DNA from 4 places in the Nocardia sp. BMG51109 genome. Region 3 is predicted to be linked to each of the others. Evidence: riboswitches for the same ligand, from Rfam matches in the RefSeq annotation. Region 3 holds a riboswitch; each other region holds the start of a gene.
What was found. Region 3 has a riboswitch for cobalamin ahead of metE (5-methyltetrahydropteroyltriglutamate--homocysteine S-methyltransferase). Riboswitches for the same ligand answer to the same signal wherever they lie in the genome.

Region 1 (3,088 bases), 1.8 Mb from region 3:
ATCCGTTCTCCGGGGGGATCAGGCACGAGGAGTTGGGGAACCCGTCGGCGAACTCACCGACCACCGTCATCGCGTTGGTTCCGGCACTGCGCCCGGTCAGCAGGCACGACCGTGTCGGTGAGCACAGGGCGGTGGTGTGGAACTGGGAGAAGGTGATCCCGGCGTCGGCGATACGCTGCATGTTCGGCATCTCGATCAGGCCGCCGAACACATCCCACGACCCGAAGCCCATGTCGTCCCACACGATGTACAGGACATTCGGCGCGTCCTTCGGCGCGGCCGGCTCCACATACGGGGTCCAGTCCGGGACCGAATCCCGAACGTCGTGGGCGATCTTCCCGGCGAACTCCGCGGCCATGAGCGACTCCCGGCGGTTAGGTGAAATGCTGTGATGGACAGGCGTTCTCAGTCGAGCGCGACACAACGAAATCCGAGGTGGCAGGTGGCGGTGTCCTCGGACTGGCCCTGCCGGGCAGCGGGTCGATAGCGCAGGCAGTAGTTCGGCGCGCACAGATAGGACCCGCCCTTGATCACCCGCCGCGCATACCGCTCACCCGCCTCCGGCACCGGCGACTGCGCGCAGCTGTGCGGTGCGCAGCACGAACCCGTCCGCGAGCCGGCCCGGTGGGTACCGAAGTAGTCGGCGGTCCACTCCCACACATTGCCCGTCATGTCGAACAATCCGAATCCGTTGGGCGGGTAGGTCCCGACCTTGGTGGTGCCAGGATGGTCGCTTTGACCTCGCCCCGGCAGGAACTCCCAGGGAAATCGGCCTATCCAGGTGTTGGCCATCCGCCGCCCGCGAGGCGCGAATTCCTCACCCCAACTGAACGTCGCCTCGTCGAGGCCGCCGCGTGCGGCGAACTCCCACTGCGCCTCGGTGGGCAGCGACTTGCCTGCCCACGCCGCGTAGGCGGCCGCGTCCTGGTAGGCGACCTGAGTAACCGGGTGGTGATCGCGCCCGCTCAGGTCACTGCCCGGACCGTGCGGGTGGCGCCAGTGTGCGCCCGGCACATAGGCCCACCACCGCCGCCATTCGTTCAGCGGCACCGGGCCGCCGGTAGGGCGAAACACCAGGGCGCCAGGAACCAGGTCGGCGGCGCGGGCGCCGGGAAAATCCGTCGGATCGAGGTCGCGTTCGGCGACCGTCACATGGCCGGTCTCGCGCACGAACCGGCGAAACGCCGCGTTCGTCACCGGAAACGTATCGATCCAGAACGGCTCCACCGCGGCCGGACGCACAGGCCGCTCCTCGGGAAAGAAGTCCGCCGACCCCATCACGAAATCACCCCCGGCCACGCGAACCATGTTCTTGCGCGCCGTCACCACCGAACTGCCGCTCACGCTCGAACCTCCCCTGAATCCCGAGGTCAACCCGCTCCCACCATGTCCTTACCCGAGCTTAGGAGATGTTCGAGCGGACGTGGCTCACCCGATCCGGGTGAAATTCCCGTGTCGGGCCGGGCTCGGTCGGGTCGCGGGACGCTCACCGACACGCCCGTATCCGCGAGCGGCTCGACTGCTACTGTGACGGCGCGCTGGTTACCGCCTGTCCGTGACGGGCGGTTCGCAAGAGGGAATCCGGTGGGAATCCGGAGCTGCCCCGCAGCGGTATGTGGAAACGACCGCGGTCATCAGCACTGGGCCGGTAGCCCGGGAAGCGACCGCCAGTAGGCGACGCCGGTCGGCGTCCCGTCCACGAGCCCGAAGACCTGCCCGCGTGACCGAGCCGACGGCGCGGTCCCTTGTCGACTCCGAGGGAGCGGTTGACCAGAGATGAGCTGTACGGCGCGCGCCTGCGTGCGCGCACCCGAGATCGGGACGGCACGGTAGAGCCGGTCCGATGAGAACTGTCGATAGGCGGCGGCTGTCCGTCGCCGTGCTGGTCCCGGTCCTGATCGTGGCGCTGGCGGTGGTCTCCGTCCTCGCGCTGACGCTGGGCGCCGCACATATCCCCTGGCGCGACACCGTGTGGTTCCTGTGGGCCGAACTCACCGGAGGCACCGTGACGGCCGACGATGTGGCCGACTATCGGATCGTCGTCGACTCTCGGTTGCCCCGTGTGCTGTTGGCGGCGCTCGTCGGGGCCGGTCTCGGCGGGGTCGGCCTGTTGGTGCAGGCCATGGTGCGAAACGCGCTCGCCGACCCCTACGTCCTCGGAATCTCCTCGGGGGCATCGGTGGGCGCCACCGCGGTCGTGCTCTTCGGAGTCTTCGGCGCGCTCGGTATCTACGCGCTCTCGACCGCGGCCTTCGCCGGGGCGCTCGGTGCCACGCTGCTCGTGTACCTGATGGCGCGGTCGGCCGCCGGGCTGGTACCGCTGCGGCTGGTGCTCACCGGTACCGCCGTCGGCTACGGTTTCTCCGCGGCGACGACGGTGCTGGTGTTCCTCGCCCCGTACGGAGATGCCGCACGTTCGGTGATGTTCTGGCTGCTCGGCAGCTTGGCCGGGGCAACCTGGCACATGGTGCCCCTGATCGCCGCGGTGGCCGTCACCGGACTGACGGTCATCACCGTGTGCGCACGACACCTCGACGTACTGTCGATGGGAGACGAGGTCGGCGCCGCACTCGGGATGAACGCCTCCCGGTTCCGGCTGCTCCTGTTCATCGTCTCCGCCGCGATGACGGGATGTTTCGTCGCGGTATGCGGGGCCATCGGCTTTGTCGGCCTGGTGGTTCCACATATCGCCAGACTGCTGGTGGGCGCCGGCCACCGGCGGCTCACCGTCGTGACGCCGCTGCTCGGCGCGGTGTTCCTGGTGACCGCGGACCTGGTGGCGAGGACCCTCGTACCACCGCAGGAGCTACCCCTGGGCGCGATCACCGCCGCGGTGGGGGTCCCCGTGTTCGTGCTGCTGATGCGCCGCCGCGGGGCCCTGGTGGAGCACAGCTGATGCGGGTCGACTACGAGAATGTCACGGTCGAGTTCGACGGCGCGACGGTCGTCGACGCGGTGACCCTGGCTGCCGAGCCGGGACAGTTCATCGGCATCGTGGGCCCGAACGGCAGCGGCAAATCCACCCTGCTGCGCTGCCTCTACCGCGCACTGTCTCCGACGACGGGACGAGTCCTGGTCGACGAGACGG
Region 2 (3,088 bases), 680 kb from region 3:
GGTGATGTCGGTGTCGGGGTTGACGCCGGCATCGACGAGACCGGCCCGCGGGTAGAGGGTGCCCGAGGTCGAGTTCGGGTCGACGAAGCAGATCTTCTTGCCCTTGAACCCGGCCAGGTCCCGGATGGGCGAGCCGGTCTCGACCACGCCGTAGGAGCGGTATCCGGGCGGCAGGCCCTTCTCCTGCACCTGCGCGGCGATCGCCGTCGCCTCGACGCCGGTGTTGCGCGCGACCACGTAGGACAGTGGCCCGTACTGCGCGATGTCGACCTTGCCGCTGCGCTGCGCCTCGATCACGGCCGCGTAGTTGGTGGCCTGCTGGAACCGGACGGTCTTGCCGGTCTCCTTCTGCAGCAGGTCGATCACGTTCTGGAAACTCGCCTGCACGCTCGACGCGTTCTCGCTCGGAATCGCGGCGAACACCAGTTCATCGGGATTGCGCGAGTCGCCGCCGCCGTCGTTCACCGCGCTCTGGCCGCAGGCCGAGAGCAGCAACGCCGCTCCGGCCAGCGCCACGCCGCGCCACCACTGATAGCCCATCTGGTCCTCCTCGCTGGTCCTGCCGACGAGGCTGTAGCGCGCCGATGCCACGGCGACGAAACCCGGGTTACCAGCAATCGAACGAACCAGGTTTTCTCCGGTAACTCGACCGGACAACTTGCCGGTGCCTACTTGCCGGACGCCTGATAGGTCGCGGGCGAACACCGGGCATACTCGGCGGCCCGGCAGTCAGCCCAGGATGAACGGGAGTTGCGCCGCCAGGTCGCCCAGTTCGGTCCGCTCCGCATCGGTCGGGGCCCGCCGGCCCGTGCCGATCAGCAGGGCGTCCTTGTCCGGCAGCGACTCCGGGAACGCCGTCCCGGCGATCTTCTCCAGTAGTCTGCGGGCCCGTGCCAGCCCTTCCTCGGGTGGTTCGGCCGCGTGCGGGAGATGCGCGATCAGGTCGAGGTGGTGCAGCGTCCACTCCAGGACGTAGGTGCGGAGGTAGTCGCCCGCCGTGAGGATCATGTCGCGGGTGCCGACCGACAGGTTCGGATCGGCGAGTTCGGCGGCGCGCCCGGCCGCAGAGCCGACATCGTCGAGGTGGAATTTCAGCAGGCTCGGCTCCCGGTACGCGGCGGCCAGCCGGACGGTCAGCGCGTCGAGCGGGTGGTCGCCCGTCGGCGGCGTATCGGTGACCTCCCAGTAGCTCACCTCGTCGCGGGTCGGCGCGGCGTACGCCGGTGTCACGAGCGTGATCAGCACGTCCTGCGCGTCGATGATCAAGTGGCACACCAGGTCCCGCACCAGCCAGCCCGTACATCCGGACGGGCGGGCGAAGTCCTCGTCGGGAAGGTCCGCAACCGCCGTGCGCAGGGCTGCCCAGGAACGAGAGAAAGCGTCCACAGCGGCAAGCGTATTGCCGGGCACCGACACGAGCACACCCGCGTCGCCCGCCGGGATATCCTGCCCGGCGGCCGATTCCATCGCGCGCGGGCGCGGTACGCCGATCGCCGCCGAACCCTGACGGCCGTCCCCGCCTGGCATGCGCGTGTTCCGGACATCGCAACGTCCGTTACCATCGTCGCGGTTGCTGTGCGACCGTGACGCGGTGAGGGAACCCGGTGCGAATCCGGGACTGGCGCGCAACGGTGACACCCTCGGGTGAAGTCCGATCGCTCCCCGCGTCGAGTGTGATTCCGGCCTCGCGTACAGGCCCCGATGCAAGGAGTCGACGCCTAGATGCGCTGTCCTGCCGCGGTTTTCGCCGCACTTCTCGTTCTGCTGACGACCGGTTGCTCGACCTCCGGTCCCGACCGGGCGGCGGCGCCCGGCGCGGGCGGCCACCCGATGACCCTCACCAACTGCGGACACCGGGTGACCGTCGACGCGCCGCCGCGGCGCGCGGTCGCGCTCAACCAGGGCTCGGCGGAGATCCTGTTGTCGCTCGGCCTCGCCGATCGCATGGCCGGCACCGCGACCTGGACCGATCCCGTGCGCGCGAATCTCGCCGAGGCCAACGCCCGGGTGCCGCGCCTGGCCGACAACAATCCGTCCTTCGAGGTCGTCCTCGACACCGAACCCGATTTCGTCTCCGCGTCGTTCGGCGGCACCCTCGGTCCCGGCGGGGTCGCCGAGCGCGACCGGTTCGAGCGGCTGGGCGTGCCGACCTACCTGTCGCCGACCGACTGCGACGGCATGGACGACAACAGCGTCAACGCCGACGGCAACCGCACCCGACCACTGACGATGGAGGCGATCTACCGGGAAGTCCGGGAGCTGGCGGCGGTGTTCGATGTCCGCGAGCGCGGCGAGCGGCTGGTGACCGAGCTGCGCACCCGCTACGAGGCGGCCGCCGGCCGGATCGCGGCGAGCCGGGCATCGCTGGCGTTCTGGTTCGCCGATACGAATACCCCCTACGTCGCGGGCTGCTGCGGTTCGTCGGGCATCATCACGCACGCCGTCGGCGCCCGAAACGTGTTCGAGGACACCACGAACGAGTGGCCGCAGGTGAGCTGGGAGACCGTGCTCGACCGCGATCCGGCCGCCCTGGTACTCGCCGACCTGAGCCGCCGCACGATCACCGGCGACGGCCTGGACAGCAAGATCTCCTTTCTCGAATCCGACCCCGTCACAGCGCGTCTGAGTGCCGTGCGCGACCGCCGCTACATCGTGGTGGGCGGCGCCGATCTGAATCCGTCGATCCGCACCGTCGACGGCGTCGAGAAGGTGTCGGCCGCGCTGGAGCAGTGGGGTTACGGAACGTGAGCCCGCGCACGGCCGTCGGTCGCGATCACGGGGCGACCCTGCGACCGGTGACGACGGTGCTGTGCGGGTTGCTCGTGCTGGGTCTCTCGATCGCGGTGACGGTCACCGTCGGCCCGGCCGAGCTGTCCGTCGGTGATGTGTACGCGGTGCTGTTCGACCGGCTGGGCGTCGGTGCCGCGGAGGTGTCGCCGATCCGCGCGGGCATCGTCTGGGAACTGCGCCTTCCGCGCGCCCTGCTGGCCGCGCTGTGCGGTGCCGGTCTGGGGATGTGCGGCGTGATCATGCAGTCGCTGCTGCGCAATCCGCTCGCCGACCCGTTCGTGCTGGGCATCTCCTCGGG
Region 3 (3,088 bases):
CCAGATAGGTGAGGATCTTGGTGCCGCGGTCGGCGGAGGCGCGCTGGGTCAGCAGTTCCGGGCGCTCATCGATGAACGAGGTGGTGACCCGCCCGGCCCGGAAGTCCGGATCGTCGAGCACCGCCTGCAGGAACGGGATGTTCGTCGCCACGCCGCGGATCCGGAACTCGGCGACCGCGCGCCGCGCCCGGGCCACCGCCTGGCCGAAATCGCGCCCGCGACAGGTGAGCTTGACCAGCATCGAGTCGAAGTGCGCGCCGACCTCGGCGCCCAGATTCGCGCCGCCGTCGAGCCGGATACCGCCGCCGCCCGGGCTGCGGTAGGCGGTGATGCGGCCGGTGTCGGGCCGGAATCCGTTGGCCGGATCCTCGGTGGTGATCCGGCATTGCAGCGCCGCGCCGCGGATGCCGATCGCGTCCTGGCTCAGGCCGAGATCGGCCATGGTCTCCCCGGCGGCGATCCGCAGCTGCGCGCCCACCAGGTCGACGTCGGTGATCTCCTCGGTCACCGTGTGCTCCACCTGGATTCGCGGGTTCATCTCGATGAACACATGGTGGCCGCGCTCGTCGAGCAGGAATTCCACGGTGCCCGCGCAGCTGTAGCCGATCTGCCGCGCGAACGCCACCGCGTCGGCGCAGATGCGTTCGCGCAGTGCGGGATCCAGGTTCGGCGCCGGCGCCAGCTCGATCACCTTCTGGTGCCGCCGCTGCAGCGAACAGTCCCGCTCGTACAGGTGGATGACCTCGCCGTGCTCGTCGGCGAGGATCTGCACCTCGATGTGGCGGGGGTTGATCACGGCCTGCTCGCAGAACACCGTCGGATCGCCGAAGGCCGATTCGGCCTCCCGCATCGCGGCCTCCACCGACTCGCGCAGCTGCGACCGGTCGGCGACCCGGCGCATGCCGCGCCCGCCGCCGCCCGCGACGGCCTTGACGAAGATCGGGAACCGCATCGGCTCCGCGGCCGCCAGCAGCTCGTCCACGTCGGCCGACGGCGCCGTGGAGTCGAGCACCGGCAGCCCGGCCTCCCGCGCGGCCGCGATCGCCCGCGCCTTGTTACCGGTCAGTTCCAGCACCCCGGCCGAGGGACCGATGAACGTGATGCCCTCGCGCTCGCAGGCCGCGGCCAGGTCCGGGTTCTCCGACAGGAACCCGTAACCGGGGTAGACCGCGTCGGCGCCGGCCGTCTTGGCGGCCTCGAGGATCTCTTCGATGGACAGGTACGTCCGCACCGGGTGACCGGGCACGCCGATCTGATACGACTCGTCGGCCTTCAGCCGGTGCACCGAGTTGCGGTCCTCGTAGGGGAACACCGCGACGGTGCCGATGCCGAGTTCGTAAGCGGCGCGGAAGGCCCGGATGGCGATTTCCCCGCGATTGGCGACCAGCACTTTCGAGAACATTCGATTAAGGTACCTGCCTCGTCGCGCGGTCCGGACGGCGAATGCGCCTTCGCAGCCAACCTCACAACCCGACCGGGCCGATCAGCGAAGAGGCGAAACCCGCCGGTAACCTCGTCGCCCGCCGTCCCGAGGAATATTCACCCGCCCGCGTGACTTATGCTCGGTACTGCAGCTGGTTCGCTGCGCCCGCGAGTTGGAGCCCCGAGCGCCGGGTGGCAGCGTCGAAACCGGTCCCTAGCGGCCGGCCAGAGGGAACCCGGTGGGAATCCGGGACTGTCCCGCAGCGGTGTGCAGGAACGACCGCCGTCATGAGCACTGGGGAAACCTGGGAAGCGACGGCCAGTAGGAAACCCCGACGGGGAGCGCCTGCGAGTCCGAAGACCTGCCAACTGTGCCGGATACGCCGTATCCGGCGGCCACCGCCTCGTGGATCGGGCGACCGGGCACCAGTGCACACACCGGAGAACTCCGGTGCGACCGAACGAGATGTCGCCCAGCGGCGCAGCGCGGACGGACCAACCGTCTGCCGACCGCTCGGGCCGCTACGCAGCTCGCTCGGCAACTCGGGCTCCGTCCGCTCGGTGAGGGCAGTGGCCAGTGGCTTCCAGCACTGGAGAGAGACTGTGACTGTTCACAACCCTTTCACCGCAACGGTTCTCGGCACGGCGCGGATCGGGCCGCGGCGCGAGTTGAAACGCGCGACCGAGGGCTACTGGGCCGGTCGTCTCGGCGCCGACGAGCTGCGCGCCGTCGGCCGTGAGCTGCGCACCCGGCAGCTGACCGAGTTGACCGCGGCCGGACTGGACTCCGTTCCGGTCGGCACCTTTTCCTATTACGACCAGATGCTCGACACCACGGCCATGTTCGGCGCGCTGCCCGCGCGGGTGGCCGGGATCGCCGACCCGCTGGATCGGTACTTCGCGGCGGCCCGCGGCACCGAGAACGTCGAGCCGCTGGAGATGACCAAGTGGTTCGACACCAACTACCACTATCTGGTTCCCGAGATCGGCCCCGGAACCACCTTCACGCTGCATCCGGACAAGCTGCTCGACGAGCTGCACGAGGCGCGTCAGCTCGGTGTCCCGGCGCGGCCGGTGATCATCGGGCCGTTCACCTTCCTGAAGCTGGCGAAGGGCGCGGAGGACACCGACGACACCGGCGGCATCGCGCCGCTGGACCGGCTGAACGATCTGCTCCCGCACTATCGCGACCTGCTGGGCCGGCTGGCGAACGCGGGCGCCGACTGGGTGCAGATCGACGAGCCGGTGCTGGTCACCGACCTGTCCGATGCCGAGCTGGCGCAGGTGCGCCGTGCCTACGCCGAGCTGGCCGGGGCGGGGCGACGCCCGGCGATCCTGGTCGCGACCTACTTCGGCCGTCCGGGGCCCGCGCTGCCCGCGCTGGCGGATATGGGGGTGGAGGGCATCGCCCTGGACTTCGTTTCCGGCACCACCGTGGACGACGTGGCCGCCGTCCCGGCCCTGGCGGACAAGCTGGTCGTGGCGGGCGTCGTCGACGGCCGCAACGTCTGGCGCACCGACCTCGACCACGCGCTGTCGACGCTGGGCACGCTGCTGGGCAGCACCGGTGCGCTGGCGGTGTCGAGTTCGAGTTCGCTGCTGCACGTGCCGTATTCGCTGGAGCCGGAAACGGATCTGGATCCGGCGCTGCGGTCGTGGCTGGCAT
Region 4 (3,088 bases), 6.7 Mb from region 3:
GCATGCGCAGGTGGTCGGCGACGGCGGTCCACTCCGGTGGCGCGGGGGCACCGATTATGCCCGCGGCCGTGACGGCATTGCGGAGCGCCACGGCCGCAACGCCGTTCGTGTAGGCGCCGTCGTCCACGCCGTTGCTGTATTCGTCCGGTCCGGCGACATCGCGGACGGAGTAGCTGCCGTCCGGATTCGGCGTCGCCCGCGCGGCCCAGAACTCGGCCAGGCTCGACATGATCGGCCAGATGCGTTCGCGCAGGTAACCGATGTCCTTGGTGGCCAGGAAGTACTGCCAGGCGGCGAGCGAGACATCGCCCTGCAGATGGATCTGCGTCACGCAGTGCGGCGGTGACCAGCTGTGGCACTCGCTCCACAGGTCACCGGTGTGCGCACTGGTCCACGGGTAGAACGCGCCCGGATGTCCGAGCCGCCGGGCATTCTCCCGCGCACCGGGCAGGGTCTCGAATCGGTAGTCGATCACCGACCGGGCCAGTTCGGGTCGAAACGCCAGCAGCGCCGGGTACATCCAGATGTCGGCGTCCCAGAAGATCAGTCCGGCGTAGTTGTCACTGCTCAGCCCGGTGGGCGAAATACTGTTGTCCTGCTGCGGATTCGTCGCCGAGTACAGCGCGTAGAGCGCGCCCCGGACCCAGCGCTGCACGTCCGGCCGGCCGGGCACCTCGATATCCGAATCCCACAGCGCACGCCAAGACTTCGCCTGCGCCGCAAGCAGATTCGACCACCCCCGCGCCGCGGCCCGGTGCGCGGCGCCGACCGCGGCACGGCCCGGATCGGGCGCGGTGCGACCGGTGTCGACGCCGACGAACTTGGTGACCTCGTGCGACCGCCCCGAGGCGACATCCATCGTCGCCTGCCTGCCGGATTCCCCCGCCCGAGCCGGGCTCCCGGCATCCAGAACCGACGCCACATCTCCGGTCACATTCGTTGTCCTGGTTCGGAATTCGGCCAGGTACGTGGCGGGGTCCGGGTTCGGCACCGCGATCGGGTCGACGCGGCGCGCCCCGGCGAAGTCGATCCGATCGATGACCGTCAGGCGGCCGCTCCAGTGCGGTGTCGCGGTCAGATGCACCGCGGCGGCATGCTGATCGGTGCGATCGGTGAGCACGTCGTACACCAGGTCGGTGGCGCGGCCGTCGCGCGTGGTCCAGGTCAGCTCGGTCCGCACCAGCCCGCAGCGCAGGTACTGCGTCTGCCGGAAATTCGACACCTGAGCGGACGGCGTTGCGGGCGAGAAGGTTTCGTCGCCCACCCCGACCAGCAGAGTCGACCAGTTCGGCAGCGCCGCGGCGGTCGCCAGTCCGTCGGCGACGGCCGGATCACGCGCGTACAAACCGGCCGCGAACGCGCCGTCGTAGCGCGGCGTATACAGCGGCCAGCCGGTCTTCTCCCCGGTCTCCGCGTAGCCCGTACCGGCGGGCGGTATCCGCAGTCCGAGATAGCCGTTGCCGACGAACGGATGCGCGTCGTAGCCCGCGCCGAACGACGTCGCCGCCGGCGCCCATCCGGGCTGCGTCGATGCACTGTCGCCGGGACAGGGAAAGCCCTGCGGTGCGGCGGGCGCCCGCGGCACCACCACCACGATCGCGGCGACCACCACCACCGCCCCGATCGCCGCACCGATGCCGATCGGCAATCGTGAGCGGCGACCGGATGCCGGTCGGGCAGTTGACGCCACGTCACTCAGGGTGTCACAGTTCAGAGGACCAGAGCGACGGTGACGCGGTAACCCGGTGTGATTCCGGGGCGGTCGCGCCACTGTGATCCGGCATCCGCCGGAGAGCCAGACACCGGCACCGTCGTTGCTAGATCGGCTCGCGGGGACGCGACCATCCCCGAAGGAGGACCACCATGGCCGTTGCGCATACCCCGAGCCGCGCAACCGATTCCCTCGCCGCCGTGCTCGTGACGGTGGGCGTCGTCTTGTTGGCACTGCTCACGCTGTACCTGGTCGGCTTCGATCAGGGCGCGGTCTCCCGCAGCGGGATGTACCTGCACGAGCTGATGCACGACGGACGGCACCTGCTGGGCGTGCCGTGCCACTGACCGGATCGTTCACCACCCTGCTGCTCCGCGGCCTGCTGGCCGGACTGATCGCCGGGCTGCTCGCCGGAACGGTCGGATTCGTGATCGGCGAGCCGAAGATCGAATCGGCGATCACCCTCGAGGAGTCGAGCGCCGAATCCGGCCACTCCCACGGCGAATCGGAGGAACCGCTGGTCAGCCGCGGCGGCCAGAGGTTCGGCGAGTTCCTGGCGCTCGGCCTGGGCGGCCTGGCGCTGGGCGCGATCTTCGCCGCCGTCGCCAACGTCGCACGCCGCCACACCGCCCTGCCCGGGCCGAAGCTGGCCGTATCGCTGGGGCTGTGCGGCTGGCTGGCGATCACCGCGGTGCCGTTCTTCAAGTACCCGGCCAACCCACCCGCGGTCGGCGAACCGGACACGATCAACCAGCGCACCTGGCTGTGGCTGGCGGCCGTGCTGCTCGGACTCGCGGCGGTCGGCGCGGCGGTGTACGTCCATCGGCTGCTCTCGGCACAACCCGGCACGCTGCGACTCGTCGCCGCGGTGGCGGTCTTCGTGATCGTGGTGGCGATCGGCTACATCGCGCTGCCCGGGGTGAACGAGGTGAAGGGGGACTTCCCGGCCACGCTGCTGTGGCAGTTCCGGGTGTCGTCACTGGCCGTGTCGGCGACGCTGTGGGCCGTGCTCGGGCTCGCCTTCGCGACCCTCACCGAATTCGCCGGCCGGAAGAAGGCCGAGGTCTCCGCGTAGGCTCGCGCCTTCTCCGGTCGAACTTGCGCGGCTCCGACCTGCTCGCGGACGAGCCTGACGGCAGGAACATCGGACCCGTGGCCGCGCTGGCCGCCACGGGGCGGGGCGAACTCGAGAAGACTCAGGTGGCCGGGCTGTCGGCGCTGCTGCGCACCGCGCATGTGGGTGGCGGCGGTGCTCGTCGCGGTCGCCGCCCTGTACCGCGCCGACGCCCGGTCCTACTCGGTCAGGACTCCAGCGCGGCATCCAGTTCGATGGTGCCGACGCCCGCCAGGGCCTTGCTGATCGGGCAGCCGACCTTG

Region 1: linked by a shared signal. The riboswitch ahead of D892_RS0131080 (iron ABC transporter permease) and the one ahead of metE (5-methyltetrahydropteroyltriglutamate--homocysteine S-methyltransferase) in region 3 are both predicted to bind cobalamin.
Region 2: linked by a shared signal. The riboswitch ahead of D892_RS0136435 (ABC transporter substrate-binding protein) and the one ahead of metE (5-methyltetrahydropteroyltriglutamate--homocysteine S-methyltransferase) in region 3 are both predicted to bind cobalamin.
Region 4: linked by a shared signal. The riboswitch ahead of D892_RS0108915 (CbtB-domain containing protein) and the one ahead of metE (5-methyltetrahydropteroyltriglutamate--homocysteine S-methyltransferase) in region 3 are both predicted to bind cobalamin.

The regions. Positions count from the first base shown of each region.
Region 1 covers NZ_JAFQ01000004.1:6,582,709-6,585,796, forward strand. Annotated here, with positions in the region: gene D892_RS0131070 (arylsulfatase) at 1-358, opposite strand, end outside; gene D892_RS0131075 (formylglycine-generating enzyme family protein) at 406-1,308, opposite strand; cobalamin riboswitch at 1,523-1,735, shown strand; gene D892_RS0131080 (iron ABC transporter permease) at 1,844-2,896, shown strand; gene D892_RS0131085 (ABC transporter ATP-binding protein) at 2,896-3,088, shown strand, end outside.
Region 2 covers NZ_JAFQ01000004.1:7,742,025-7,745,112, forward strand. Annotated here, with positions in the region: gene D892_RS0136425 (phosphate/phosphite/phosphonate ABC transporter substrate-binding protein) at 1-540, opposite strand, end outside; gene D892_RS0136430 (maleylpyruvate isomerase N-terminal domain-containing protein) at 730-1,386, opposite strand; cobalamin riboswitch at 1,551-1,682, shown strand; gene D892_RS0136435 (ABC transporter substrate-binding protein) at 1,723-2,748, shown strand; gene D892_RS0136440 (iron ABC transporter permease) at 2,796-3,088, shown strand, end outside.
Region 3 covers NZ_JAFQ01000004.1:8,423,817-8,426,904, forward strand. Annotated here, with positions in the region: gene D892_RS0139410 (pyruvate carboxylase) at 1-1,402, opposite strand, end outside; cobalamin riboswitch at 1,621-1,807, shown strand; gene metE (5-methyltetrahydropteroyltriglutamate--homocysteine S-methyltransferase) at 2,026-3,088, shown strand, end outside.
Region 4 covers NZ_JAFQ01000004.1:1,679,629-1,682,716, forward strand. Annotated here, with positions in the region: gene D892_RS0108910 (discoidin domain-containing protein) at 1-1,690, opposite strand, end outside; cobalamin riboswitch at 1,684-1,826, shown strand; gene D892_RS0108915 (CbtB-domain containing protein) at 1,864-2,058, shown strand; gene D892_RS0108920 (CbtA family protein) at 2,049-2,786, shown strand; gene D892_RS0108925 (OsmC family peroxiredoxin) at 3,013-3,088, opposite strand, start outside.